DNA from 4 places in the Blautia sp. HCN-20427 genome. Region 1 is predicted to be linked to each of the others. Evidence: predicted binding sites of a transcription regulator. Region 1 holds the regulator's gene; each other region holds the start of a gene.
What was found. Region 1 encodes Rex, which represses fermentation and respiration genes when NADH is low (regulators of the CRP and FNR family bind a similar motif). Its sites were predicted from a motif close to ATTGTTAANTANTTAACAAT; they were not measured.
Positions count from the first base shown of each region.

Region 2: WKT17_RS14540 (shikimate dehydrogenase) is a predicted target of Rex. The motif match lies at 5,112-5,131, and genes of this name have one in related genera.
Region 3: hypB (hydrogenase nickel incorporation protein HypB) is a predicted target of Rex. The motif match lies at 4,525-4,544, and genes of this name have one in related genera.
Region 4: WKT17_RS03790 (acyl-CoA carboxylase subunit beta) is a predicted target of Rex. The motif match lies at 4,767-4,786, and genes of this name have one in related genera.

Region 1 covers NZ_JBBKBX010000023.1:44,768-52,164, reverse strand. The annotation lists gene WKT17_RS13240 (NAD(P)H-hydrate dehydratase) at 1-1,344, opposite strand, end outside; gene WKT17_RS13235 (redox-sensing transcriptional repressor Rex) at 1,428-2,075, opposite strand; gene abc-f (ribosomal protection-like ABC-F family protein) at 2,240-4,150, shown strand; gene WKT17_RS13225 (NADP-dependent isocitrate dehydrogenase) at 4,194-5,402, opposite strand; gene WKT17_RS13220 (GntR family transcriptional regulator) at 5,424-6,089, opposite strand; gene WKT17_RS13215 (2-isopropylmalate synthase) at 6,109-7,397, opposite strand, start outside.
Region 2 covers NZ_JBBKBX010000031.1:4,740-12,136, reverse strand. The annotation lists gene WKT17_RS14560 (PTS transporter subunit IIC) at 1-957, shown strand, start outside; gene WKT17_RS14555 (oxidoreductase) at 1,016-3,010, opposite strand; gene WKT17_RS14550 (LysR family transcriptional regulator) at 3,181-4,068, shown strand; gene WKT17_RS14545 (LysR family transcriptional regulator) at 4,112-4,996, opposite strand; gene WKT17_RS14540 (shikimate dehydrogenase) at 5,178-6,053, shown strand; gene aroD (type I 3-dehydroquinate dehydratase) at 6,086-6,847, shown strand; gene WKT17_RS14530 (AraC family transcriptional regulator) at 6,871-7,397, opposite strand, start outside.
Region 3 covers NZ_JBBKBX010000008.1:91,650-99,046, forward strand. The annotation lists gene WKT17_RS06905 (FAD-dependent oxidoreductase) at 1-2,693, opposite strand, end outside; gene WKT17_RS06910 (DUF5692 family protein) at 2,721-3,764, opposite strand; gene hypB (hydrogenase nickel incorporation protein HypB) at 3,813-4,487, opposite strand; gene WKT17_RS06920 (beta-glucuronidase) at 4,769-6,298, opposite strand; gene WKT17_RS06925 (AraC family transcriptional regulator) at 6,462-7,397, shown strand, end outside.
Region 4 covers NZ_JBBKBX010000004.1:133,974-141,370, reverse strand. The annotation lists gene WKT17_RS03820 (4Fe-4S dicluster domain-containing protein) at 1-224, shown strand, start outside; gene WKT17_RS03815 (NAD(P)/FAD-dependent oxidoreductase) at 228-1,460, shown strand; gene WKT17_RS03810 (hypothetical protein) at 1,665-1,814, shown strand; gene tyrS (tyrosine--tRNA ligase) at 1,869-3,092, shown strand; gene WKT17_RS03800 (beta-class carbonic anhydrase) at 3,197-3,739, shown strand; gene WKT17_RS03795 (hypothetical protein) at 4,031-4,672, shown strand; gene WKT17_RS03790 (acyl-CoA carboxylase subunit beta) at 4,988-6,424, shown strand; gene WKT17_RS03785 (OadG family transporter subunit) at 6,441-7,217, shown strand; gene WKT17_RS03780 (biotin/lipoyl-containing protein) at 7,243-7,397, shown strand, end outside.

The DNA of each region.
Region 1 (7,397 bases):
AGAAAGTCCCTGAGCCAGAAGCCCCAGAATCAGTCCGGTGAGCACATCTCCGCTTCCGGCTGTCGCCATACCGTCATTGCCGCACAGATTGATACAGGTTTCCTCTGTTCCCCGGCTGATAATCGTTCTGGCATCTTTGCACACCAGCAGGACACCCAGTTTCTTTGCCGTTTCTTTGGTAATCGTCAGAGGATTTTTCTTCCATTCTTTTACAGAGATTCCCGTCATGCGGGCAAATTCTCCCAGATGAGGGGTCAGTATCACCGGAGCTTTACAGCTTTTTAAAAGCTTTTCCTTACCCTTTAGCAGATTCAGGCCATCTGCGTCAATAACCAGCGGTTTGTCTGCGTATTTCAAAAGAGTCTCTAAAAGTCTTTCCGCCTGAGGAGAAGTACCAAGACCGGGACCAATGCCGGCCACATCAGCCCAGCATAGGTTTTCTCTCACCAGGTTTTCCATATCCGCAGCGTCCTCATAAAGTGCCAGCATGGCTTCAGGGAAGCAAGTAAACAACCCCCTGTTTTCTTTTGGCGTACAGAGTTTCAGCATACCTGCGCCGCTTCGCAGAGCAGCCTGTCCGCTAAGATACGCTGCGCCGAAAATTTCCCGGCTGCCTGCGGCCAGAAAGACCTTGCCGAAGCTGCCCTTATTGCCGTCCGGTTTTCTGGTGAGTTTTTTAAGTTCCCTGTCCGTACAGGCAAAAAGCTCTGGAGACCTTTTGTCTTTGCGGTAAATGCCCACATCTGCCGTAAGCAGTTTTCCGGCATAGGCTGCACCGGGATACAGGCAGAGCCCTGCTTTCTTATAGGCAAAGGTAACGGTAAGGTCTGCCCTGACGGCACAGCCCCATACCGCTCCTGTATCTGCGTCAATACCGGAAGGGATGTCCACGGCTGCGATTTTCCCTGAAAAATCCTGTAGTTTTTCTATGGTTTCCCGGTAAAGACCCGAAACTTCCCTGGAAAGCCCTACACCCAAAAGAGCATCCACGATAGTAGTATATTCATGTACACAGAAAGTCTTGACAAAGGAAATTCCATAATTTCTGCCAATTTCTATCTGCGTTTTCATTTCTTTTGTAAAATGTTCCGGATTTCCCAAAATACAGACATGTACCTGATATCCTGCCAGAAACAAAAGCCGGGCAATGACCACACCGTCCGCCCCGTTATTTCCGGAACCGCACAGCACCAGCACTTTTGAAAGGGGAAGCCCCTCTTTTTTCATACTCTCAAAGACCTGCAGTCCCGCCCGCTCCATAAGTACCAGAGAAGGTACTCCCATGGTTTCTATGGTGTAGGCATCCAGTTCCTTCATCTGCTTTCCGGTTACAATCTCCTCCATGTTTCACCCGTCCTTTTTCCTTGCGTAAAGCGAAAAGGCTGCCGCAAAATCTCTTTTACATTTTACAGCAGCTTTTTACGTTGTTATTTTTTTGGATGTTCGTTTTCATAACAATTCAGATTATAAGACAGACGCATTAAACTTTCGGAAAGATGTACATTTTCTACGATAACATCCTCTGGTACATCCAAATCCAGATGTGCAAAATTCCAGATAGCCCGAATTCCGTTTTTTACCAGTAAATCAGCTGTCTCTGCCGCGTTGTTTTTCGGCAGGGTCAGCGTGGCTATATCCACATTCTGCTCTTTTAAAAACTCTGGAAGCTCGTCCATCATACGGATTTCATTTCCTCTGATGGAAATTCCTTTCAGTACCGGATTCACATCAAAGATACCTACAATTTTAAAGCCTCTTTTTTCAAATTTTACATAGTTGGCAAGTGCCTGTCCAAGATTACCGGCACCAATGATAATCATGTGGTACGTCTTGTCCAGTCCCAAAATTTTTCCGATTTCATCATATAAATAGGGAACATTATATCCATAGCCCTGTTGCCCGAAGCCGCCGAAATTATTCAAATCCTGACGAATCTGAGACGCGGTTACCCGCATCTTTTCGCTTAACTCATTGGAGGATATTCGTTCTACGCCTTCTTCTATAAGCTCACCTAAGTATCTGTAATATCGGGGTAGTCTTTTAATTACTGCCTTTGAAATGGATTTTCCCTCCATAACAACCCTCCTGTATTCAAAATACATATTTCTACGCTCCATTATAGTGTATTGTTAAATTAAAGTCAATTAATTTTCGTTTCTCTGTTGTCAAACCTGTATTTTTCGATATAATAAATAGGACAGCTTTCGTAGCTGTACGGAGTTTAAAGGAGATAATTATCATGATACTTGCATGTCAGAATATAGAAAAATCTTTTGATGGCGTTACCCTGCTGGCAGACGCCAGCTTCCATATTGAAGAGCGGGAAAAAGCCGCTTTGGTGGGCATTAACGGGGCAGGAAAATCCACGCTTTTTAAAATCATTGTGGGGGAACTTCCCCCGGACAGCGGGCAGGTTATTTTAGCCAAAGGGAAAACCATGGGCTATCTGGCTCAGCACCAGGAGCTGACCAGCGACTTGTCTATTTATGACGCTCTTTTGCAGGTAAAGCAGCACATTCTGGATATGGAGGTGCGTATGCGTCAGCTGGAGAAAGAGATGAAATACACCCAGGGAGAAGAATTGAACAAGATTATGGAGGCCTATTCCCGTCTGACCCATGAGTTTGAACTGGAAAACGGGTATGCCTACAAAAGTGAACTGACCGGAGTCTTAAAGGGACTTGGCTTTGCAGAGGAAGATTTCGGCAAAATGATTTCCACACTTTCCGGGGGACAGAAAACCCGTGTGGCCCTTGGCCGTCTTCTTTTATCCAAGCCGGATATCATCCTTCTGGACGAGCCTACCAACCATTTGGACATGGATTCCATTGCGTGGCTGGAAACCTATCTTTTGAACTATCCGGGGGCTGTCTTTATTGTATCCCATGACCGCTATTTCCTGGATAAGGTCGCCACGAAAATTGTGGAAATTGACAATACAAAAGTTACGTCTTTTACAGGAAACTACAGCGCCTACAGTGAAAAAAAGGCTATGCTTCGAAGAGCCGCGTATCAGGCTTACTTAAACCAGCAGCAGGAAATCAAACACCAGGAAGCCGTCATTGCCAAATTAAAGTCTTTTAACCGGGAAAAATCCATACGGCGGGCAGAAAGCCGGGAAAAAATGCTGGATAAAATAGAAGTATTGGAAAAGCCTGTGGAAGTGGACGATTCCATGCGGATTACTTTAAAGCCTCGGGTGATAAGCGGCAACGATGTGCTGACTGTAGAACACCTTACCAAGTCCTTTCCCTCTCTCCCGCTTTTTGAGGATTTAAACTTTCAGATTAAGCGGGGTGAGCGGGTGGCTATTATCGGAAGCAACGGGACGGGAAAAACCACGATTTTAAAAATTTTAAATCAGGTGATTCCTGCGGACAACGGCAGCTTCCGCCTGGGCAGCAAAGTACATATCGGATACTACGACCAGGAACACCATGTACTCCACATGGAGAAAACCATTTTTGAGGAAATTTCCGATGATTATCCAAAGCTGACGAATACGGAAATCCGCAACCTGCTGGCCGCCTTTCTCTTTACCGGAGATGATGTGTTTAAGCCGATTTCTGCTTTAAGCGGCGGGGAACGGGGGCGTGTGTCTTTAGCCAAACTTATGCTTTCCCAGGCCAACTTCCTGATTCTGGATGAGCCTACCAACCATCTGGATATTACTTCCAAAGAAATCCTGGAGGAAGCCTTAAATAACTATGAAGGTACCGTGCTCTATGTGTCCCATGACCGTTATTTTATCAATAAAACAGCCACCAGGATTCTGGACTTGACCAATCACAAACTGGTAAACTATATCGGCAATTACGATTATTATCTGGAAAAAAAGGAAGAACTGACTGACATCTATGCCCCCGAAGTCCGGGAAGAAGTTTACACAGAAACCGTATCTGCCACGAAAATGGATTGGAAGCAGCAAAAAGAGGAGCAGGCCCGTCTTCGGAAACGGGAAAATGATTTAAAGAAAACGGAAAAGGCCATTGAAGAACTGGAGCAAAGAGACAGTGAAATTGATGAGGAAATGGCAAATCCGGAGGTGGCCACTAATGTGGCAGAATGTGTCCGCCTTTCCAAAGAAAAGGCAGAAATTGCCGAAAAACTGGAAAAGCTGTATGAAAAATGGGAAGAGCTGGCTGAATAAGCGGCTCTTCCCATTTTTCAAAATTTTTCGTAAAGAGGCAGATTTAAAGTGCAGCTTCCAGCTCTTTTCGGATTTCACAGATAAAGTCCCGGCTGTTCAAAACCGTAGGGGCAGGAATACTGGTAATCAGCGCCAAATCTTTGGTCATTCTTCCGCTTTCAATGACGTTTACTGTAGCTGCTTCCAGTTTGTCTGCAAAATGCTGCAGTTTCGTGTTGTCATCCAGTTCTCCTCTTTTTCTAAGAGCTCCGCTCCAGGCAAAAATCGTTGCCACCGAGTTGGTAGAGGTTTCTTCCCCTTTTAAGTGTCTGTAATAATGGCGCTGTACTGTGCCGTGCGCTGCCTCATATTCAAAATATCCCTTGGGCGATACCAGCACAGAAGTCATCATAGCCAGAGAACCAAAGGCAGAGGAAACCATGTCACTCATAACATCTCCGTCATAATTTTTGCAGGCCCAGATAAAACCGCCTTCTGCTTTCATCACTCTGGCTACTGCGTCGTCTATGAGGGTATAGAAATAAGTCAGTCCTGTTTTTTCAAAGGCTTCTTTATATTCAGTATCATAGATTTCCTGGAAAATATCTTTAAAGGTGTGGTCATACTGTTTGGAAATGGTATCCTTAGTGGCAAACCACAAATCCTGCTGAGTATCCAGGGCATAAGAGAAACAACTTCTGGCAAAACTTTCGATAGACTCGTCCAGATTGTGCATACCCTGCAGCACACCTGCGCCCTTAAATTCGTGAATCATCTGCCGGGTTTCGGTGCCGTCCTGAGCAGTAAAGACCAGTTCTGCCTTGCCGGGGCCCGGTATCCGCATTTCTGTATTCTTGTACACATCCCCATAGGCATGTCTGGCCAGGGTAATAGGCTTCTTCCAGTTTTTCACACAGGGTTCAATGCCTTTTACAACGATGGGCGCGCGGAACACAGTGCCGTCCAGCATAGAACGAATGGTTCCGTTGGGACTTTTGTACATTTCTTTTAAGTGATATTCTTCCATACGGGCTGCATTAGGGGTAATCGTCGCGCATTTTACCCCAACCTTGTATTTTTTCACTGCGTTTGCTGCGTCTACTGTTACCGCGTCATTGGTTTCATTGCGGTATGTAAGGCCCAAGTCATAATACTCGGTTTTCAAATCCACAAAAGGCTCCAGTAATTCCTCTTTGATGATTTTCCAGAGGATTCGGGTCATTTCATCTCCATCCATTTCTACCAAAGGTGTGGTCATTGCTATTTTTCCCATAGTGGTTACGCTCCTTTTCTCTTATTTGATTTCTTCCCTTAAAACTTTTTCCATATCAAAATTCTTCAGGTTTTCCATGGTGTTGCGGATATGCAGATAAGCAGCCTCCTCGGCCCTTTTTGTATCTTTTGTCCGAATGGCTTCTAAAATGGTTTTGTGTTCGCTGTTTGAAGGGCGGGCGCGCATACGGAACTTCACAGAAGCCATTCGGACTCTCTGCAGATATTCGTGAAAATCGGAAAGGGTATGCGCCAGAATCCGGCTTCCTGATGCCTGATATAAAAGCTGATGAAACCTGCCGTCCTGCTGGCAGACCTGTTCGTAATTGCCCTTGTCTGCGTGGAAATCTGATAGATATACCGCCTCTTCCATTTCTTCCAACTGTTCTTTGGTAATGTTCTCTGCCGCCATGGCTGCACACAGTCCTTCCAGCTTTGCCCGGATTTGATACATATCCATAACGTCTTTTGAGGAAATTCCGGTGACAAAGGCTCCTTTATTTGGTATCAGCTGTACCAGTCCTTCCAGTTCCAGCTGGCGGATAGCCTCCCGGACAGGCGTACGGCTGACCCCCAGTTCCTTTCCAATGGTACATTCCACCAGCTCGTCGCCCTTTTTATACCTGCCTTTTAAAATATCCTCCCGGATTTTGTCAAATACTTTTCCTCTTAAAGATATTGCTGCCATATTGCTTTACACCTTCTTATCACAGTTCCATCTGCAGACAGTTGCAGCTTTCGGCGATCACTGCCAGAAGTTCTTCGTCTGTAAGAACTGTGACTCTTCCTTCTTCATATTGTTTATCCACCCAGGCCTTTACCATCACAGCCAGTTCACTGTTTTTGTCAATCTGCTTTTCTCCGGTCAGGTGGAAATGGTTGTTTATCCAGTGGGCAATGCCAGCCAGGCCGGAAGTATTGGAAACAGCTACCTGAGGTGCTTTCTTTAAAAATTTCTCTGTATCAAAGATATTATAAATCTCTTCATTTTTCAAGAGGCCATCTGCATGAATTCCGGCTCTCGTCACATTAAAGGAAGAACCTACAAAAGGTGTCTGAGGCGGAATGTGGTATCCCAATTCCTTTTCGTAATATTCAGCCAGTTCGGTAATGACGGTGGTGTCCATGCCGTCTAAAGTACCTTTTAACTGGGCATACTCAAAAACCATGGCCTCAAGCGGCGTATTTCCTGTCCGCTCCCCGATGCCAAAAAGAGAACAGTTTACTCCGCTGGCGCCGTACAGCCAGGCTGTAGTGGAATTGCTCACGGCTTTGTAAAAGTCATTGTGCCCATGAAACTCAATGAGTTCCGAAGGAAAACCGGCATGCGTCATAATTCCGTAAATGATACCGGGAATAGAACGCGGTATCACAGCGCCGGGATAATTGACCCCGTAGCCCATGGTATCACAGCAGCGAACCTTAATGGGAATGGAATATTCTTCCATAAGTCTCGTCAGCTCCATGCAGAAAGGAATTACATAGCCGTAGATATCAGCCCTCGTAATATCTTCCAGGTGGCATCTGGGGCTGATACCGATTTCCAGACAGTCCCGGATAACACTGAGGTAATGTTCCATGGCCTCTCGCCGTGTCATTTTCATTTTGTAAAAAATATGGTAGTCTGAACAGCTCACCAGAATTCCACATTCCTTTAATCCCAGTTCTTTTACCAGTTCAAAATCCTTTTTACTGGCCCGAATCCAGCCGGTAATTTCCGGGAATGAATACCCTTTTTCCATACATTTATCTACCGCGTCCCGGTCTTTTTTACTGTAAAGAAAAAATTCACTCTGGCGGATTTTTCCGTTCGGACCGCCCAGACGATGAAGATACTCGTAAATGCGCACAATCTGCTCTGCGGTATAGGGAGCTCTGGACTGCTGACCGTCCCGGAAGGTCGTATCTGTAATCCAGATATCATCCGGCATATGATGGGGAACAATACGGTCATTGAACGCAATTTTGGGAACTTCAGAATAGGGAAACAGGTTAT
Region 2 (7,397 bases), on a different contig from region 1:
CTGCTTATCGGGACGATTATCAGTACCCTGGGGGAGCAGTTGGGCATTGATATTCTGGTAACCGTGGGAACTTATGCCAAAGGAGCCACAGGTGCAGCTATGGCTATTTCCATAGGCTATGCATTGCAGTGTCCGCCCCTGGTGCTGTTTTCGCTGACAGCCGTAGGCATGGCGGCCAATGAGCTGGGCGGTGCGGGAGGCCCGCTGGCAGTTCTGATTGTAACTATTTTTGCGGCGGAAGCAGGCAAGCTGGTTTCCAAGGAGACAAAAATAGATATTATTGTAACACCTTTTGTATCTATTGCCGTGGGTGTACTGTTGTCTCTTTGGTGGGCACCCGCTATCGGCTACGCAGCCAGCAGCGTAGGAAATGCCATTATGTGGGCAACAGAACTGCAGCCGTTTTTTATGGGTATTTTGGTTTCCGTCATAGTAGGGATTGCACTGACACTTCCTATCAGCAGCGCGGCAATCTGTGCAGCTCTTTCTCTTACCGGTCTGGCCGGTGGAGCGGCAGTGGCAGGCTGCTGTGCCCAGATGGTGGGCTTTGCAGTGATGAGTTTTAAGGAAAACCGGTGGGGTGGTCTTTTTGCCCAGGGAATCGGAACCTCCATGCTGCAGATGGGAAATATTGTGAGAAATCCGAAAATCTGGCTTCCACCGACTTTGGCTTCAGCGATTACCGGACCGATGGCCACCTGCCTGTTTCATATGGAAATGAACGGAGCGGCAGTTGCTTCCGGTATGGGAACCTGTGGCTTTGTGGGACAGATAGGTGTGTATACAGGCTGGGTACAGGATATGGCAAGCGGCGCCAAAGCAGCGATTACCCCCATGGACTGGATTGGCATGATTCTTATCTGCTTTGTACTGCCCGCAGTGCTGACCTGTGTCATTGCCATACCTTTCAGAAAGAAAGGATGGATTGGAGAAAATGATTTGAAACTGGATTTATAAAAATAAAGTATGGGTCTGGTGCACGACGCAAGGTGTACCAGACCCATATTCTGTGTTTTTATAAATATCCGTGTTTTTCCAGTGTGTTTAGGATGTTGCGTCCTTCGTCTGTACCTTCAATGATACGTCTCGCCCGGACACTGTCACCAATGTTGATAACTTCAATTTCGTCACCAAAGGCGTTCTGGAGCTCAGCCAGAACCGGTGTGTTGGCTTTCATTCCGAGGCAGACAAATCCGTAATCAAAGTTTAAAGTTTCTTTGCCTTCCGGGGTTTCCACCAGGAAAGAATCGTCCCGGACTTCTTTCAATGCGGTGTTAGGCATTTGGCGGACATGGTATTTATCCATCAGGGCAAAGGTGCCGACCTTGGATATGGGGTCAATTCCGTTTCCGATTGCAGGGAGCATTTCTACGATAGAGACTTCTGCGCCCCGCGGAGCAAAGAACTCCACCACGTCCAGTCCTACGGCACCGCCGCCGATGACGCAGACTTTCTTTCCGGTCATATCCTCCGGATACTGGTCTACATGCTGAATCATATCAAAAATAGAGTACACATGGCTTCCGGGTTTGCCCAGTGTGTCGTGAAGCCCGGCAATGGGAGGAAGCAGCGGGAGAGAGCCTGTAGCATTGACAAGGATGTTAGGCTTCAGGTTTTTGATAAATTCGGTGGTAGCTTCAGTCTGGGTAAACACAAACAGGTTTTTTAATTTGTGCGCACGGTGGATCAGGTAATTGGGGAAATCTGCCAGACGTTTTTTGTCCGGAATCTTGGAAATCTCTGCAGCCAATCCGCCAAGATACGGTTTTTTCTCAATGAGGAAGGTTGTACATCCCACTTCGGCGGCTGTACAGGCAGCCTCAAGGCCGGCAGTTCCGCCTCCGATTACAACGACATTGCAGGGCTTGGAAACCCGTTGTTTTTTGTAGACTTCTCCGTGGAGAACGGCAGGATTTACAGTACAGCGGATAGGACGGTTAATGCCGATTCGGTTTCCGGCGCACCCGATGTTGCAGGAAATACATTTGCGGATATCACAGACATCTCCGAATTCCACTTTGTTTACCCAGTCCGGGTCTGCAATCAGTCCCCGTCCCATACCGATGATGTCCGCGTCGCCTTTTGCAAGAATGTCTTCCGCAACCTGGGGATTTCGGATATTTCCCGTAGTTACACAAGGTTTTCCGTAGCGTTCTTTTACTGCTTTTGCCATGTAAGAGCGCCAGCCGTCCGGCAGATAGTTGGCGTCAATCTGATACTGAATAGAACTGTTCAGTCCCGCAGATACGTCGATAACGTCGGCTTCTTCCTGGAAATATTGAAGGTAATCCAGAGTATCCTCCAGAGTGTTGCCGCCTTCCAGAAATTCATCGGCGCTGATTCGCACGAAGATGGGGAAATGCGGCCCAACCTGTGCGCGGACTTCCTCCAGAACCATACGGGCAAAGCGGGCGCGATTTTCAGCGCTTCCGCCGAATTCGTCTGTCCGGTGGTTGGTAAGCGGAGATAAAAACTGGCTGATGAGGTAGGAATGTCCGGCGTGAATTTCTACAGTATCAAATCCGGCAGCCTGAGCCCGTTTTGCCGCTTGTCCGTATTTTTTTACAATCTGAAGAATTTCTTCTTTCTCTAACGGGCGCGGAATTTCACCTCCGGCTTTGGAAGGAATGTCAGAGGCAGAGACCGGCTGCATCTGGGTACGGGCAGACTGAGCCGAAGCCCCGGCATGGTTAATCTGAATACCGATACAGGCGCCGTGTTTGTGGACAGTTTCTGTTAATTTGAACAGACGCGGAAGATAATTGTCATGGTCAATGCGGAGCTGGGTGGTTCCGTTGGAACCCAGCGGGTAATCTACGTTTGCATTTTCTACCATAATTAAACCGGTGCCGCCTCTGGCGCGCTGCTCGTAATAATTAATATGAAGAAAGCTCATCTCGCCGCTTTGTTCACCGTAGTTTGTACCCATGGGTGTCATCATAATTCTGTTTTTCATCGTCATGCGGCGGATGGTCAGTGGTTCAAAGATGTGTTTGTACATGCTTTTCATAAGGAACTCCTCCTGTTTTCTGGATTTGATATTTGATTAACAATCTATGTTCTGACCGTATTATAGGGAAAAATAAACCATAAAACAAATGCATATTTTTATTAATATCTATAGAAATTAACTATTAGTTATGGTATTCTGTATAAAAAGGTGAGAAGGGAGTGAGTTGTATGAAGCTGCATCAGTTAAATTATTTTGTGGCACTGGCACGTTTGGAGCATTACACAAAAGCGGCAGAAGAGATTGGAATTTCTCAGCCAACGCTGAGTCATGCAATTGCCGGACTGGAGGAAGAACTGGGTGTAAAGTTGTTCCGCAAGCAGGGAAGAAATGTGGTACTGACAAAGTATGGGAGATTTTTCCTGGGGTATGTGGAGGAATCCATGAATGTACTGGAACTGGGAGTCTCTAAGACAAAGGGGATGGCGGGACAGACCAAAGGGGTCATTGATTTGGCATATATCTATACACTGGGCAGTGAATTTGTGCCTCGTCTGGTGGGGGATTTTCTGCGAAGTCATGAAGAACTGGAAACAGAGTTTCATTTTACCGTGGGGAATACGTCAGAACTTATCCAGGGGCTGAAGGATGAAAAGTATGATATTGCCTTCTGTTCCATGATGGAGAATGAACCGGAAGTCAGCTTTACACCAGTAGGAACACAGAATCTGGTTGTAGTCATACCGAAACAACATCCTCTGTCCGGAAGAGGGGAAGTGGATTTGGAAGAGGCTGCCCTTTATCCGCAGATTTATTTTACACAGGGAAGCGGCCTTCGGCCGGTGGTGGACAGGCTCTTTGAAATGGCGAAAATCAGACCCCAGATTGCTTATGAAATAGAGGAAGACGGTGCAATGGCCGGGCTTGTAGCACAGAATTTCGGTATTGCGGTCATGCCGGATATTCCCCTTCTTAAAAATATGAATGTGGAAGTGCTGAAGCTGCGCTCGCCCCGGTATCAGCGTTACATCTATATGGCGCTGTCCAAGGAGAATTATCAGACTCCCATTGTAGAAAAATTCGCAGAATATGTAAAAGCCTTATATGGAAAATACTAGTTTAAGATTCGTTGTACCAGAAAACCTCCGGCAGGGACACCAATTACAGATGTGTCCCGTCCTTTATGATAAACTGGAGAAAATTCCGGACCGCCGGAATCATATAATGGTCTTTTAGATAGGCCAGATAAACGGTATGAACCAGATGTATGTCACGAAGCGGCAGAATCCGGATATTGCGTTTGCGGATGGCCTCCGTATCTGCCACCAGGGCTATGCCGAAATCTTCCTCCACAAGGGCAGAGATGGCGTTTTCATCAGGGGACTCGCAGATGAAATTCGGGGTGATTCCGTGGGAAGAAAATATCTGCCGCGTATATTTTCCCAGACCGGAGCTTTTGTCATACCCAATCAGCGGATAGGCGCTAAGTTCAGACAGGGAAACCGCGTCTTTGGCGCACAGCGGATGTCCCTTGGGCGTGATGACGGTCATATTCTGGTGGATAATAGGAATAAACTTAATATTTGGTTCGTTTTCCATATAGGAACAGAACACAAGGTCAAAGAGCTCCTTTTTCAGTCCTTCAATCAGTTGGGGTGTGTGGAGCTGATGGAAGCTGAAGGTAATGTTCTTATAGCGTTCCTGGCTTAAAAAACGCCTTACAGTATGAGGGATATAGCGGTTCGCCAGGGGAAAGACATATGCAATATCAACGTGTCCCTCATCCTGGGCAAGCTGGTGCATACGAAAGAGGGCAGTCTCCGTCTCCTGCAGAATCCGCTCTGCGTGTTCCAGAAAGATTCGCCCGTATTTGGTAAGCCGCACATTGCGTCCCTGCCGTTCAAAAAGAATGATGTTCAGCTCCTCTTCCAGGGAAGCAATAGAGCGGCTTAGGGAAGGCTGGGAAATATTAAGTTCTGCGGCAGCCTGCCGGAAATGCTGATGTGCGGCAACTGTCCGGAAATATAATAACTGATTTAATGTCATATCAAATTCCTCCTGTCAGACATTATAACACAATTAATAGCATAAAGGTATCGAAAAAGGTAAAAAGATGTATTAGAACTATCCGGCGGACTGGATTATAATTAAGAGCAGCTAAGTTGTTTAGTAATTAACAAAGTCAAAAGGTACAGACAGATACCGTTATGAATGGAGGAAAATAAACATGGCAGAAAGAATTACAGGTCACACAGAATTAATCGGACTGATGGCATATCCTATCAGACATTCCAGTTCCCCGGCCATGCACAACGAAGCATTTGCCAATCTGGGACTTGATTATGCATATATTGCATTTGAAGTGGATAACGACTCTCTGGAGGATGCGGTCAAGGGACTTCGCGCATTGAAAATGAGAGGCTCAAATGTGTCCATGCCTAATAAGACAGTGGTACATAAGTATCTGGACAAGCCTTCTCCGGCAGCAGAAATGTGTAAAGCAGTAAACACGATTGTCAATGACAACGGAGTGTTGACCGGACATATTACGGATGGTATCGGATATATGGCGGCGTTAAAGGATAATCACATTGATGTAATTGGAAAGAAAATGACCATTGTCGGCGCCGGAGGAGCAGCCACAGCCATTCAGGTACAGGCAGCGCTGGACGGAGTAAAAGAGATATCTATTTTCAATGCAAGAGATAAATTCTGGGACAATGCAGTTGAAACGGTAAAGAAGATTAATGAAAATACAGAATGTAAAGCTGCTTTATATGACCTGGCTGATTTGGATAAGTTAAAAGAAGAGATGGAAGACAGTTATCTGTTTACCAATGCCACGGGAGTAGGAATGAAACCCTTAGAGGGGCAGACCTATATTCCGGACAAATCCTTTTTCCGTCCGGATTTAATTGTCATAGATATTGTATACTTCCCAAGAGAAACCGCTCTTCTTAAAATGGCAAAAGAAGCCGGCTGTAAGACGATGAATGGTCTTGGTATGATGTTGTTCCAGGGGTCAGCGGCCTTTGAACTGTGGACCGGACAGCCTATGCCGATAGAGTATATGAAGGAAATTTTGGATATTAAGTATGAATAAGAGAAGCAAGCAGAAAACGAGGAGGATATAAGATGAATCCAGTAGTAGTCAGAAATGTAAAAATCGGAGAGGGAATCCCGAAAATCTGTGTTCCCATTGTGGGCGTCACAAGAGAAGAAATCCTTGCAGCCGGAGCCCGTATCCGGGAAATCGGAGCAGATGTGGCAGAATGGCGCGCAGACTGGTATGAGGAGGTATTCCATTTGGAAAAGACCAGGGAGACAGCCGGATTACTTAGGCAGACGCTGGGTGACCTGCCCCTTCTTTTTACATTTAGAACATCAAAAGAGGGCGGGGAAAAAGCCATGGAAACCGAAGCGTATGTCCGTTTGAATCAGGAGATGGCAGAAAGCGGAAGTGTGGATTTGGTGGATGCAGAGCTCTTTACCGGAGATGAGGAGGTCAGACAGATTGTAAAAACAGCGCACCAATGCGGTGCCAAGGTCATTGTTTCAAACCATGATTTCCATAAGACGCCGGATAAGGAAGAGTTGTTAAAACGTCTGTGCAAAATGCAGGAATTGGGAGCGGATATTCCGAAGATTGCAGTTATGCCGCAGAATAAAAAGGATGTATTGACACTTCTTGCAGCCACGGAAGAAATGACAAGCGTGTATGCAGACCGCCCGGTGATTACCATGTCTATGGCAGGAACCGGAGTGTTAAGCCGCCTGTGCGGAGAAGTCTTTGGCTCTGCATTGACCTTTGGAGCAGCAGGAAAAGCTTCTGCTCCCGGTCAGATGGCAGTGGAGGACTTAAAAACTGCACTGGAGCTTCTGCATAAGAGTCTGTAAGCGGAACAGCGGCAGTTTGCAGCTTATTCGTCAGAAACGGTCTGGTCAGGGGATTTCCGGTAGGCGTTGGGTGTCATGCCGCAGATACGCTTGAACAGCCTGGTAAAGTAGTGAATGTCTGCAATACCGCACCTTTCCGCAATGGATTTAATCGGAACATCTGTCTTGGCCAGAAGGGTTTTGGCATATGAAATCCTCAGATTTGTCACATAATCTGTGAGAGAAATTCCTATTTCTTTGGAAAAAAGGGTGGACAGATAGCTGGCATTGACCCCCAGGTGCTCGGACAGGGTTTTCAGTGTCAGGTCTGCGCTCAGGTCGGTTTCCATATAAGCCAAAACCTTTTTCAGCAGAGGGGAGTGTACCTTGTGCTGGTGTTCCTTTACAATCCGGCAGTAGCCCAGTACGATTTTTCGCTGGTGCTCGAAGACCTGCTCCACGGAGGTGAGTTTTTCCAGTGTGGAAACATTATGGTTGGAATATGCATCAATGTGGACAGGGTGTACACCGGCATGTTCCGTAGCTTTGCGCAAAAGGGTATTCATGGTAA
Region 3 (7,397 bases), on a different contig from region 1:
TTCAGCTTGTCTTCACTCTTTCTCATAGTGCTGCACTCCGGATTTTCCCGGTACAGGTGAATAGCGTCAAATTCGCACTTTGTAGTACAGATGCCGCAGCCGATACATTTGTTTTCATCTACTACGGAAGCGCCGCAGCCCAGACATCTGGCCGTCTCTTTTTTCACCTGTTCTTCGGTAAAGCTCTGCCTTGCTTCCCGGAAAGAAGTTTTCCGGTCAATATTCTTATCATATCCCGGAGTCTGACGGCTGGAATTGTCGTACTCTTCCACCAGAACATCCTGCTTATCAAGTTCCACAAACTGTCTGCGGTTTCGTCCGATAGTCAGACTGCTGTGAGGCTGCACAAAGCGGTGAATGGACACGGCGCCTTCCTTTCCTGCTGCAATGGCATCAATGGCAAATTTCGGTCCTGTATACACATCTCCGCCCACAAAAACATCCGGCTGCGCGGTCTGATACGTCACAGCGTCTGCCACTGCACCGTTTCCTCTTCCCAGTTCCACTTTCTCATTTTTTAACAAATCGCCCCAGAGAATACTCTGGCCTACGCTCATAAACACATGGTCACATTCCACGGTCATGGTTTCACTTTCGTCATACCTGGGGTTAAAGCGGCCGTCCGGATCTTTTACGGATACACATTTTTTGAACACAATACCCTTCACTTTGCCGTTCTCTGTGAGAATTTCCTTTGGTCCCCATCCACAGTGAATGGATACCTTTTCTTCCTCTGCTTCCTGAATTTCTTCTTCGGATGCAGGCATCATCTCCCGACTCTCCAGACAGTACATGGAAACGCCGTCTGCACCGCAGCGCATACTGGTTCTTGCCACATCAATGGCTACGTTTCCGCCGCCTACAACTACCGTTTTGCCGGAAACCGCATAGGTATTATCTTCGCCTGCAGCCCGCAGGAAATCCACCGCTGTCATCACTCCGTCTGCGTTCTGTCCCGGTATACCCGGCAGCCTTCCGCCCTGACAGCCAATAGCAATGTAAAATGCCTGATACCCCTGTGCGCGAAGTTCGTCCAGAGTAATATCCCTTCCCACTTCTACACCGGTTCTGATTTCTACGCCCATTTCTTTGATAATATCAATTTCTGCCTGCACCACGTCTTTTTCCAGCTTGAAAGAAGGAATTCCATAGACCAGCATGCCGCCGGCTTTCTGATTCTTCTCAAAAACGGTAGGCTTATAACCTTTTTCAGCCAAATAGAACGCACAGGATAATCCTGCCGGACCGCCTCCGATAATAGCGATTTTTTCCGAAAATTCTCCTTTCAAAGAAGGCACGACTTTCTTCGGTATGTATCTGGTCTCTGCCTTTAAATCCTGTTCCGCAATAAAACGCTTCACTTCATCAATAGCAACAGCCTCGTCAATGGTTCCTCTGGTACATGCGTCTTCACATCTGCGGTTGCAGATACGTCCGCACACTGCCGGGAATGGATTTTCCTTCTTAATCAGTGCCAGCGCGTCTGTATATCTTCTCTGTGCCGCCATTTTCAGATATCCCTGAATGGCAATATGCGCAGGACAGGCGGTTTTGCACGGCGCGGTTCCGGTGTCATAGCAGTTGATACGGTTTTTGTCCCGATAGTCTTCTGTCCACATATGGGGTCCCCAGGGAACCTGGGAAGGAAGTGGCTGCTTTGGATATTCTACTTTACTGCCGTCCTTTTTACACAACTTCTGCCCCAGTTTCACTGCGCCTGCCGGACAGTATTCCACACAACGTCCGCAGGCCACGCAGTTTTCTGTTTTCACATGGGCCACATAAGCGGAACGAGACATATTCGGCGTATTGAAAAGCTGGGAAGTACGCAGAGCATAACACACGTTTACATTACAGTTGCAGATAGCGAAAATCTTATTTTCTCCGTCAATGTTGGTAATCTGGTGTACAAATCCGTTTTCCTCTGCCACTTTCAGAATGTCCATAACTTCCTCTCTGGTAATGTAGCGTCCTCCTTTATTGGTTTCCACCACATAATCTGCCATATCTCCCACAGCAATGCACCAGCCTTCCGGGTCGTCTGCACAGCCCTCGTCAAAGGTTTTGCGGGAACGGCGGCAGGAACAGGGACTTGCCGCATATTTACCCTCGTATTTGTCCAGCCAGTGAGAAATATGTTCCACAGACACAGACTGGTTTTCCATCTGAATTGCTTTTTCCACAGGAATAACGTGCATGCCGATACCCGCTCCGCCGGGAGGCACCATATGGGTGATTTTTTCCAGAGGCACACGGCTCATACGCTCAAAGAACCGTCCCATCTCCGGATGTTCCCGCAAAATATCCTCGTTCATGTTTGCAAATTCTGCACTGCCCGGCACAAACATAGGAAGCACATACTGCTTTTCGTGCCTGGGATTTTCCCAGTTGTATTCAATGACACCGTTAACTGCCAGTTTCTGCAGCATATCTTCCAGATATGTCTTATCTTTTCCGGTGATTTTTACCATATCTTCAAGAGTTCTGGGTTTGCGTTTTCCCATTTTTAAGGCAATTTCTGCCATTTCGTCCGTACACAAAGCGGAAAGCCCGATATATTCCGGGGATTCCTTTGTGATTTTCTCAATACCAAGTACAACAGGGGCTCTGTCTGTAATCATTTTTGCCAGTTTGGCAACAGGCTCCCGAAACGGTTCTTCCGGGTGCGGATTAGGAAACAGGGAATCTGCCATAGTTCAATCTCCTTCTTCATATCGTTTTTATTCTTTCTCTGCTCTTGCCATAGCAAGTTTGAAATCTCTCTGGTCTGCAAAAATTTCGTTTGTGTAAGGGTTCTTTTTCTGCTCTTTGGCCCGTTTGATAACCACAGCAAGACAAATCACATTTGCCGCCAGCGCCAGAATCGCAATGACCCCCTGCATAGTTGGATTCACTGCTGTCGGGCGGACCGCTGCGTCCATAACGCCATCCTTATACAGCACCGGAAGCACCGCAAATTTCCCCTGCTCCTGGAACAATGGGAACACCTGGGCAAACATACACCACAGCGCCAGTGTGTTGGCACGATTCTGAATCCAGCCCCCCTTATTCCACAGCATAGCCGCAAAAGTCGGCGCCAAAAGCAGGGCTACACCGCAATACCAGGTGTGTGTGGGCAGATTGTTATAGGTATAGGCAAAATTCCAGATGTCATAAGCAACAATAAAGCACCAGGTCATATCCGGCCACAGCATATCGTGTTTCTTTTTGGAAACGTAAATTCCCATCCAGCCAGTCATACAGAAAATATTGAGAATTCCCGCAATACCATTGACCCAGTTCCACCAGCCGCCGTAAAGCCATACATTTTCAGAGGAAAGCCACCAGCGGTCCCCCTGAGAAGCCAAAGCCATGGCGCCGCGGACACCGGATTCAAAATCACTGCCTACAGCAATGAGAATATTAATTGCTACAATTGCAAAAGGGAACACCTTAAACCATTCTTTTTTTCCGATTCCCCAGCGATACTTTAACATCATAAAACCAATACAGCCTGCCGTTGCCGCATAGAGTTTGGCATAGTGGAACCAGCCGTTCATATGTACATAAGTGTCATTGTTCAGTGCCCATTCGGCGCCGTTTGCTGCGCCAACCTGAATAGCAATAAAATAAACCGTCAGCGCTGCCGGAAGAATCAGGAAACAGAAAATTCCTCCCACCTTGGAACGGCGCGCGATTTCATTGACTAAAATCAGACATACAAATACCATGAGCCAGCCAAAAAGCTGCCAGCCCGCATTTTCTCCGTAAATTTGAAACAACATTTGTCTTACCCTCTTTCTTTTTCTATTACTTCTTTATCCTTTTGCTTTTTACTGTCCCTTTGTCCAGTCCGCTGTTTCCCGGCGCAGCCAGTCTGTCCATTCGTCAAAGCCTTCCCCGGTCTTTGCCGAAATCGGAATTACCCTTGCCTTTGGATTTCGCTTCTGAATATACGCCCTGCATTTTTCCATATCAAAATCAAAATAGGGCAGCACATCTGTTTTGTTAATCAAAACTACATCACACACGGAAAACATCAGGGGATATTTCAGTGGTTTATCATGTCCCTCCGGCACAGACAGAATCATGGCATTTTTACATGCGCCTGTATCGAATTCTGCCGGACATACCAGGTTGCCCACATTCTCCAGCACCACCAAATCCAAATCTTGTGTACCGAATTCCAGAAGTCCCTGCCGGGTCATATCCGCGTCCAGATGGCACATACCCCCGGTATGAATCTGGATAGCCTTTGCCCCGGTTTCCAAAATGCTCTGCGCATCCACATCTGAATCAATATCTGCCTCCATAACACCGATTTGCATTTCCTCCTTCAGCATGGAAATCGTTCGCTTTAGCGTACTGGTTTTCCCTGCCCCCGGAGACGACATCAGATTCAGCAGAAAAGTTTTCTGCTCTCTGAGCGTTTCCCGAAGTCTGGCCGCGTCTGCAGCATTGTCCTCAAAGATACTTCTCTTGACTTCAATTACCTTAAACTCTTTCATTCTTTCACCTCACCTTCCAATCTGGTTATACCAGAAGATTGTTATTATTTTATCATTATATATTCTGCTTGTGTTTTTGTCAATCTTTCCGCTTATTTTGGGTGATTTAATCGGTATTTAAGCGTATTTATAAAAAATTTGGGATTTCTTTGACATTTGGTATCTGGTATATCCAATTCCAAAACAGAAGATGTACAAAAAACAGCCCCTTCCGGGAAACAAGCATTTCTCCTTCGCCTGTTCACCCGGAAAGGGCCTTTACATGAAGTGTCTTTTCAGTTTTATAAAACGATAAATGCACAGGAACCTGGCGCTACTTCCAGCATTCCCTCTGCCTTTACCGGGTCCATAGCCGGAACTTCATTGTTCTCGCCCAGTACCAGCGGAGTTCCGTTTAAGGTCATAACGGAAGCTCTCATATTGCCGCCTTCCCCGGCCAGCATGTAAACTTCCGCTTCTTTTGGAAGTTCTACCTGTGTTGCTTCTTCCAGACTGTTGTTGATAACCAGATATACCAGCCCTTCTTTTCCGTCCTTGCGGCTGTGTGCATATACATGAGCACCGTAGCGTACCGGTTCTTTTGTATCAAATACAGTCGCTCCCATCAGACGATTCCAAAGGAGTACGGCAAAGTAATTTGGTCTTGGATCAAAAACTTCTCTTGCAAGAAAACCGTAGTCACTGCTTGCCAGTGTATTGTGGAAAATCACACCGTTTGTAATGGTGGAAAATCCAGCCAGTTCGTTCAGAGTTCTCATAACATCCAGGTAAGTAGATGCCCAGGTATCCCCGCCGCCGCCAGCGTCTCCGGATTCTGTTACCCACATCTCAGCGTCCGGTACATACTTGTCACGCAGAGGTACATAAGTGCGGGCAAATTCCATAGCGGTTGCCAGATACTCCTCACTGTTGGCCTCAGATGCGTCCCAGTGTGCGCTTGGCATTACGGATGCAAGGCGCTCAGATACTCCGTTGTAATAATGGTAGCTGAATACGTCCAGTGGTACTTTTGTACCTTCCATTAAATCTGCACAGTCACAGGTTTCTTCTGCAATCTGCTCTACGCCGCCTGCGGTTTTGTCACTGCTGCCTTTTCCGAACTGAATGTTATCTCCGCCAGTGGTGCTTGGTCCCACACAAATACATTCCGGATAATTTTCTTTCAGCCATGCAAAGAATAAATCCTGGTCTCTTCTGTAATCTGCCGGTGTGTATCCCTTCGGGAATCCTGTATCCGCCATCATGTTCGGCTCATTTGCAAACTCTGCCGCGTCAATAGGCACACCATATTCTTTACTCAGTCCAAACAGTTTCTCTGCTTCCACCGGTGTCCATGGCTCGTCTGCACTGTGCAGTCCCGGACAGTTGGCAACAGACACAATCAGTTTTGCACCGATTTCTTTTACAAAATCCAGAACACCAATCCACTGTTCTTTTGTCAGCACATTTAAGTATCCTTCCGGAACTTTTCCGTTGGTGGTTCCGTCAAAATCATAATATGTTTTTGTTGCCCAGGTGCCGGACACACGCACCCATACCGGTCCCAGTTCCTTTGCCAGTTTGCGCAGTTTTTCGTCATACAGATTGATCGGCGCATATACCTGCATCAAATCCCGGTACATCGCTGCAATTCCCTCTGTGGTAGGTTCTACATAAAACTCCTCTGTACCTGCAATCTGTCCCGGTGTGTAGGCTTTCCAGAAGGTTCCTCCTGTTACCTCTGCAAATTCTACATTATAGCTCATTAACATGGGGTTCATCTGGCGAAGTGCCTGCAGTCCGCCAACTTCCAATTTGATTCTTTCTGCCATTTTACATACTCCTTTCGCAACGGTTTTATATTTCTTATATTAATGGCTTTTCCTATTTTCTGTTAGTAATATTTTTATTTATTCCATGATAATTTTTATATATACTTGTATTTTACTAAATATTTTACGATAATATAAGAAAATTTTTCTATGGAGGAATGTTATGTTTTACGATGCAGAATTTGCTTTTTTGAAAAATCTTCTAAAAAACCTATACATCAACTTCACGGTCATAGAGGCGCCTGCAAGCGGTATCCCCCATACTCTGCCCGTTTTTGACCTGGGACTTCGCAGCCTGCTCTATAATGAAAGAGATTATACACGATTTCTCACACCTGCCCTGCAGCGTCTGAATACCCCAAATACGATTTTCCGCATACAAGACCAATATATGTGCAATTACATCTGCATGCAGCTTCCGGATACACAAGACAAATTTTTATACCTGCTTATCGGTCCTTATGTAAACCATAAAATAAATCGGCAAACGCTGTTGAATTTTGCAGAAGAATTATCCCTCTATCCCAAGCAATTCACTCAGATAAACAAGTACTATTCCGACCTGCCCTTTTTAACAGACGAGGAAACGCTGTTTGCAATCACTACCACTTTTGGGGAAAAAATCTGGGAAAACACGGAAAACTTTTCTGTAGAATACATAGAAAACACACTGACAGAACGTGTGGTTCCGGTGACCTCAGACTCGGATTTCCGGGAACCGGAAGAAGCTTTTCTCAGTATACAGGTTCTGGAGAAACGCTATGCCTCTGAAAACCATCTGCTTCACATGGTTTCCCAGGGACTTATGCACAATGCAGAAACAGCTCTTTCCAGCAACAATTTTCTCCTTTTAGAGCAGCGGCTGGCCGACCCGGTGCGAAATATTAAAAATTACTGTATTATTCTGAACACACTTTTGAGAAAGGCTGCAGAGCAGGGGGGTGTACACCCTTTGCACATTGATAACCTGTCCGCAAAATTTGCCCGGAAAATTGAACAGATTACTTCCCCCGACGGCGGTCCGGCTCTGCAAAAAGAAATGGTTCACAAATATTGTCTGCTTGTGAAAAACCATTCCATGAAGGGATTTTCTCTCCTT
Region 4 (7,397 bases), on a different contig from region 1:
GCGGCGCGCTTACCAAGGACGAGCAGACAGGGCATGTGCAGTATGATGAGAAAAAATGCGGTTCCTGTTTTATGTGTGTGATGAACTGCCCATATGGGGTGTTAAAACCCGACGACAGTACACATATGAAAGTCATCAAATGTGATTTCTGTATTGAAAAAGGCGAAGAGCCAAGCTGTGTAAAGGCCTGTCCAAAGCAGGCTATCTGGGTTGAGGAGGTGTAGCAGATGGAATATGTGATTTTAGGAGCCGGAGCAGCAGGAATCACTGCGGCAAGGATCATCAGAAAAGCAGATTCTCAGGGGAACATTACCATGCTTTCCACAGATACACAGGTACATTCCCGCTGTATGCTGCACAAATTTTTAAGCCATGAAAGAACCGCAGAAGGGCTGAACTTTGCAGAGACAGATTTTTTTGAGAAAAACAGAATCCACTGGAAACCGGGTGTGACGGTGACAAAGCTGGATACTGCTGCAAAAAAAGTAATGACGGACAAGGGAGAGGAAATCTCTTACGACAAGCTGCTCATTGCCACAGGGGCGGAAAGCTTTATTCCTCCGGTGGGAAATTTAAGAGAGGCAAACAACGTTTTTGGACTGCGCCATTTAAAGGACGCACAGGCTATTGATGCCATGGCAAAAAAGGCAGAAAACATTGCTATTATCGGTTCCGGTCTGGTAGGTCTGGACGCAGCTTACGGCTTAATGGAAACAGGCAAAAAAGTGTCGGTTATCGAGATGGCAGAGCAAATTCTGCCCATTCAGCTGGACAAGACGGGCGCATATGAATACCAGAAGCGTTTTGAAAAGGCAGGTGCTGCCTTTTATCTGGGAAGAAAAGCTGCGGATACTATTATGAATGCAGAGGGAAAGATTACCCGTCTGGTGCTGGACAACGGTACAGAGATTCCCTGTGATTTGGTGATTGTGGCAGCGGGTGTGCGCTCTGCAGTGGCAGGCATGGACGGCGAAGGCATTGTCATTGACCGCGGCCTTCAGGTAAATGAATATCTGGAAACCGGAGCCGCAGATGTCTACGCAGCAGGCGATGTGACAGGACTTTCCGGAATCTGGCCGAATGCCCAGAAACAGGGGGAAACCGCAGCCCTTAATATGTGCGGAAGCAAAGTGGCCTATACAGACCGGTATGCCATGAAAAATACCATAAATTTCTTCGGATTGGTTTCCATGTGCGTGGGGTTGATTGTGCCTGAAGAGGGAGATACTGTAATAGCCAGAGAAGGGGCAAGCAGCTACAAACGCGTAATCTTAAGAGACGGTAAGGTTGCAGGCGTGCTTCTGCAGGGAGATATTTCCCATGGCGGTATCTGGCAGTATCTGATTAAGAACGGTATTCCGGTAGATACCATTGAGAAAGATATTTTCGCTCTGAACTTCGGAGATTTTTACGGAATCAAAGAAAACGGAGAGTATCAGTGGAACACTGCGTTAATGTGAGTTGCAAAAGCGGGTGAAACATGGCTTGACAAAAGCAGGCGGGATTTGTATACTGTCCTTGTATGAGTCAAAGGCAAAGACGGGAACAAGTAGTTTGCAGAGGAACGGACAGAAAGCAGCCGGCAGATGAGAGGCGCGTGGGAATCTGACAGATGAATACCTCCCTGAGCTTCACACCGAAAAGCAATGAGTAGGCTGTGACGGATGGGTGTACGTTACAACACCATGAGTATCGCTTACGCTGTACTTGCAGAGGCAGACCAGTGCGAACTGGCTGTGAATAAAGGTGGTAACACGGGAATTTCAGAGTTCTCGTCCTTTTATAAATTGAGAAAGGACGAGGGCTCTTTTTGATTTTCAAGAAACCTCTCCTTTCCGGAAAAAGCAGAAGAAAAGGAGAATACAGAGATGAAAATTTATGACGAACTGGTTGCCAGAGGATTGATTGCTCAGGTAACGGACGAAGAAGAAATCAGAGAACTGGTGAACAACGGAAAAGCAACGTTTTACATTGGTTTTGACCCGACTGCAGACAGTCTTCATGTGGGACACTTTATGGCTCTGTGTCTGATGAAACGTCTGCAGATGGCAGGCAATAAGCCCATTGCCCTTATCGGCGGCGGAACCGGATACATCGGCGACCCTTCCGGAAGAAGCGATATGCGTTCTATGATGACCCCGGAAATGATTCAGCACAACTGTGACTGCTTTAAAAAGCAGATGGAACGTTTCATTGATTTCTCTGAAGGAAAAGCTTTGATGGTGAATAACGCAGACTGGCTGTTGGATTTGAATTATGTGGAACTTTTAAGAGAAGTGGGTCCGCATTTCTCTGTAAACCGTATGCTTACTGCTGAATGCTACAAGCAGCGTATGGAAAAGGGACTCAGCTTCCTGGAATTTAACTACATGATTATGCAGAGCTACGACTTCTACATGCTGTACCAGAAATACGGCTGTAACATGCAGTTCGGCGGAGATGACCAGTGGAGCAATATGCTGGGCGGAACGGAGTTAATCAGAAGAAAGCTGGGTGAAAATGCCTGTGCCATGACCATTACCCTGCTTTTGAACTCCGAAGGCAAGAAAATGGGCAAGACACAGTCCGGCGCTGTATGGTTAGACCCCAACAAGACTTCTCCTTTCGATTTCTATCAGTACTGGAGAAATGTGGCAGACGCAGACGTACTGAAATGTATCCGTATGCTCACCTTCCTGCCGTTAGAGCAGATTGATGAAATGGACAGCTGGGAAGGCAGCCAGTTAAACAAAGCCAAAGAAATCCTGGCTTACGAGCTGACCGAACTGGTACACGGAAAAGAAGAAGCAGAAAAGGCGCAGGAAGCAGCCAGAGCATTATTCACCAGCGGAAATGCGGCAAATATGCCTTCTGCAAAAATTGAGGAAAGCGCGCTGACAGACGGAAACATAGACTTAATTTCTCTTCTGGTAAACAGCGGACTGGCCAATACACGCTCCGAAGCCAGACGCGCCATTGAGCAGGGCGGTGTGTCCGTGGACGGAGAGAAAATTACAGATATCAAATACCTGCTTGCAGGAGAAAAACTGCAGGGTGAAGGTATTGTATTGAAAAAAGGGAAGAAAAACTTCAGAAAAGTAACTATGGCGTAAAAAGAAGGAGCCTTGTAGCAAAAAGAATTTCTTGCATAACCGGATTCTTGAAATTATAATCAGTCTTATGAAACAGCAACAGAATAAAAGGAGGTTTCCCACCTATGATTCAGCAGATTATCGAATATAACCGAGAATTTGTAAAAAAAGAGAGCTACAAACCCTATATTACCAGCAAATACCCTGACAAAAAACTGGCGATTCTTACCTGTATGGATACCCGGCTGACAGAACTTCTGCCGGCAGCACTTGGTATCCGGAATGGAGATGCTAAAATCATCAAAAATGCTGGCGGTGTCATTACCCATCCCTATGGAAGTGTTGTCCGCAGTCTTCTGGTTGCACTCCTGGAACTTGGTGTGCAGGAAATTATGGTCATTGGTCATACAGATTGCGGTGTTCAGGGAATGGATGCTGAAGAAATGCTGGAAAAGCTCACACACCGGGGAATACCGAAAGAACACATTGATATTGTCCGGCGGAGCGGAATTGACCTGAATCAATGGCTGGGAGGTTTCTCTTCTTCTGAAGAATCTGTCCGTGAAACAACTGCGGCGCTGAAAAACCATCCTCTGATGCCGAAAGATGTAACTATACAAGGCTTTATCATGGATTCTGTTACCGGTGCACTGACCAGCATCTGTTAAGTTATGAAAGGAAGGGCGCGATTTATTTTGAGTCACGCCCTCCACAAAAGATTTCTCGTATAGTTTTTATAAAATGATATTGTCTTCTCTCAGTGTTTGTAGTAGAATAAAGTTAAATCAAAAAAGTCTGCGCTGCATTCCATTCGGCGTGTATACATTTTCTATTGGATTCTATTTCATTCTTATTTTCATTTTATCTTCGTTTTCATCAGATTCTTTTATTTCCCGGATAAAGTAGTAAAAAGAAGAAACATTCCCATTGTGCAGGTGCAGACGGAAAGAGGCTGTCTTATGAAGAAAGAGGGAATTTTGTTTCAAGGTCTCTGTATACAAGAAAGGCAAAGACTGGATTTTGTGGAGGAGGAAGGCTTTTACTATGAGAAGAGAAAACCGTATCCAAAGGCGGAAAAAAAATATGCAGATGTCACCTATTTTCTCCTTTACATTATAAGCAAGAACCAGATGTGCAGAGAGATGGTGCAGGATATGGAAACGCAGTGGCTGGAGTATCTCCGGGAGAGGACAGGAAACAGTGTCTATCAGGGAGAAGGATTCTGGGACAGCCTGTCAGGAGAGGAAAAAATATGTGCAGAAGCAGTTTTAGGACTTTTGGAGGATATCCGGGGGGATGAGGAAGAACGGGCAGAACTGGCTTGGATTGGGTTTTGGTATCTGATTTACAAAGGATTCCAGGAGACCTATTGCTTTTTCAAAAACATTCCCCGAACTACTTTTCAGGTGCTCTGTCAGCGGGCCGGGGAGAAAAAACGAGAACGCTGTATGGGAATCAGTTATTTATGTATGGAATTTTTGTTTGCAGAAGAATTGGGGGTGCAGATAGAGAAAAATGGGACGTATCCCCTTTTGTACGGCTGTATGAAAACCTGTCAAAAGATGTGGGAGAGTTGTCTGGAAAGTGAAAAAACGAAATAAAAAAGGAAAAAAGGCACATTCTATAGACAGAGTGTCAGAAACAAAAGTCCTTTTCAAAAGAAAATCTAAAAAATAGTAAAAATCTTCTGTTAAAGCTGTTAAAAAATTGTCAAAAACTATTGAAAAAAAAACCGAAACAAGGTACAATTATAATTGGCAGAGATTGGTTTTACTATTGTAATGTAATGCAGTGAACCGGAGATGATTTCTGCGCGAAAACCGGATGAGGCGTGCGGTAACAGTGCGGAAATCCCGGTAAGCAGCAGGCAGATTTTTTCTGCTGTGAAAAATAAATTTAAGATGGAGGGCTGAACAATGAGTAGTACAGCACAAACCTTAGCAAGTAAAAGAATTAATTCTTTACTTGATGAGAACAGCTTTGTTGAAATCGGCGGCTATGTAACAGCCAGAAACACAGACTTCAACTTATCTGAAAAAGAAACACCGGCAGACGGCGTCGTTACCGGATACGGTGTCATTGACGGCAGCCTGGTATATGTGTACAGCCAGGACGCCTCCGTGTTAAACGGTTCCATTGGTGAAATGCATGCGAAAAAAATTGCAAATCTGTACGATTTGGCCATGAAGACAGGCGCACCGATTATCGGTCTGCTTGATTGTGCCGGCTTAAGACTGCAGGAAGCAACGGATGCATTAAATGCTTTTGGTGAAATCTACACAAAACAGGTTATGGCCTCTGGCGTAATTCCTCAGATTACAGGAATTTTCGGTACCTGCGGCGGCGGACTTGCAGTGGTTCCTGCACTGACAGACTTTACTTTCATGGAAGACACAAAGGGAAGACTGTTTGTAAATTCCCCGAATGCACTGGAAGGAAACGAAATTTCCAAGTGTGATACTTCAAGCGCTGCATACCAGAGCGAACATGCAGGCTTGGTAGATGTTGTGGGAAGTGAAGAAGAAATTTTAGGACAGATGAGAACTCTGATTTCCATGCTTCCGTCCAATTTTGAAGATAATTCTTCCTATATAGAGTGTGCAGATGATTTAAACCGTGTTTGCCCGGAACTGGAAAACTGTGTGGGAGATACTTCTATTGCACTTTCTCAGATTGCAGACAACCAGGAATTCTTTGAAGTAAAAGCAGCTTATGCAAAAGATATGGTAACAGGTTTCATCCGCTTAAACGGTGCAACGGTAGGTTGTGTTGCAAACAGAAGCGAAGTTTACAACGAAGAAGGCGAAAAGACAGAAACTTTTGAAAACGTATTATCCGCAAGAGGCTGCAAGAAAGCGGCTGAATTTGTGAAATTCTGTGATGCATTTGAAATTCCGGTTCTGACTCTTACCAATGTAAAAGGATACAAAGCGACAAAATGCTCTGAGTCCAATATGGCAAGAAACGCAGCAGAACTGACAAATGCTTTCATCAGTGCAACGGTTCCAAAGGTAAACATTGTAATTGGCGAAGCTTTCGGAAGCGCTTACCTGACTATGAACAGCAAATCTACAGGCGCGGATATGGTATTTGCATGGCCAAACGCACAGATTGGTATGATGGACGCGAAACTGGCTGCCAAAATCATGTATGCAGACGCAGACGCAGCTATTATTAATGAAAAAGCAGCAGAATATGCAATGCTGCAGTCCAGCGCTCTTTCTGCAGCAAAGAGGGGTTATGTGGACACTATCATTGAAGCAGAAGATACAAGAAAATATGTAATTGGCGCATTTGAAATGCTGTTCACTAAGAGAGAAGACCGCCCAAGCAAGAAACATGGCACAGTTTAAGCGAGGGGGAGATGATATGAAACAGAGATGGAAAAAAATAGGCAGTTTAGTATCAATCGGTGTTCTGGTATTTTCTCTGTCCGCCTGCGGTCAGACGAAAGATGAAATCAACAGTACGGTACAGAATAATCTCTATCAGACTACTGTTGCTACGGTACAGTCTCTGGTGCAGTATGACAAGGCGACAATGGAACAGTCCATAGAAGAAAATCCGAACATGGACGACTTTACCAAGAATGCATTTGTTTCCTGGGGAGATTCTTCCGAAGAACTGGGTGCATTTAAGGAATTTAAAGAAACAACACCGGAAGAGGCCGTAAAGAAAGACGGAAGCCAGTATGTCATCACTTTAGAGGCAGAGTTTGAAAACAGGGACGCTGTGGTAGAAATGGTATACGACAGCAAGCTGAACGCAGAAAGCGTGGGATTCAGTGCAGACTACAGCATGAAAGAAAAAATGCTTGATGCGGTTATGAACGCCATTGTAGGTCTTGCAACCGTATTTATCATGCTGATTTTCTTAAGCTTTGTGATTTCTCTGATGAAATATGTACCAAAGCTGGAAGCAGCTCTGACAAAGAAGAAAGATTCCAACCAAGCGGTACCTGCACAGGAAGACAATATTGCAGCAGTCAACAGCGCAGCAGCGCCTGCACCGGTACAGGAAGAACTGGCAGATGACGGCGCTTTGGTGGCGGTTATTGCCGCAGCTATTGCAGCAGCAGAAAATACGTCCACAGACAGCTTTGTGGTACGTTCTATCAGAAAATCAAACAAAAGAAGCTGGAAATAAGTTTTAGTGGTAGGAGGAAAGAAATATGAAATCTTATACAATTACAGTAAATGGCGTTGCATATGATGTAACCGTAGAAGAAGGAAGCGGAAACGCAGCACCTGCAGCAGCACCTAAGGCAGCACCGAAAGCTGCTCCAAAAGCAGCACCGGCTGCAAAACCTGCAGCAGCGGCAGCAGG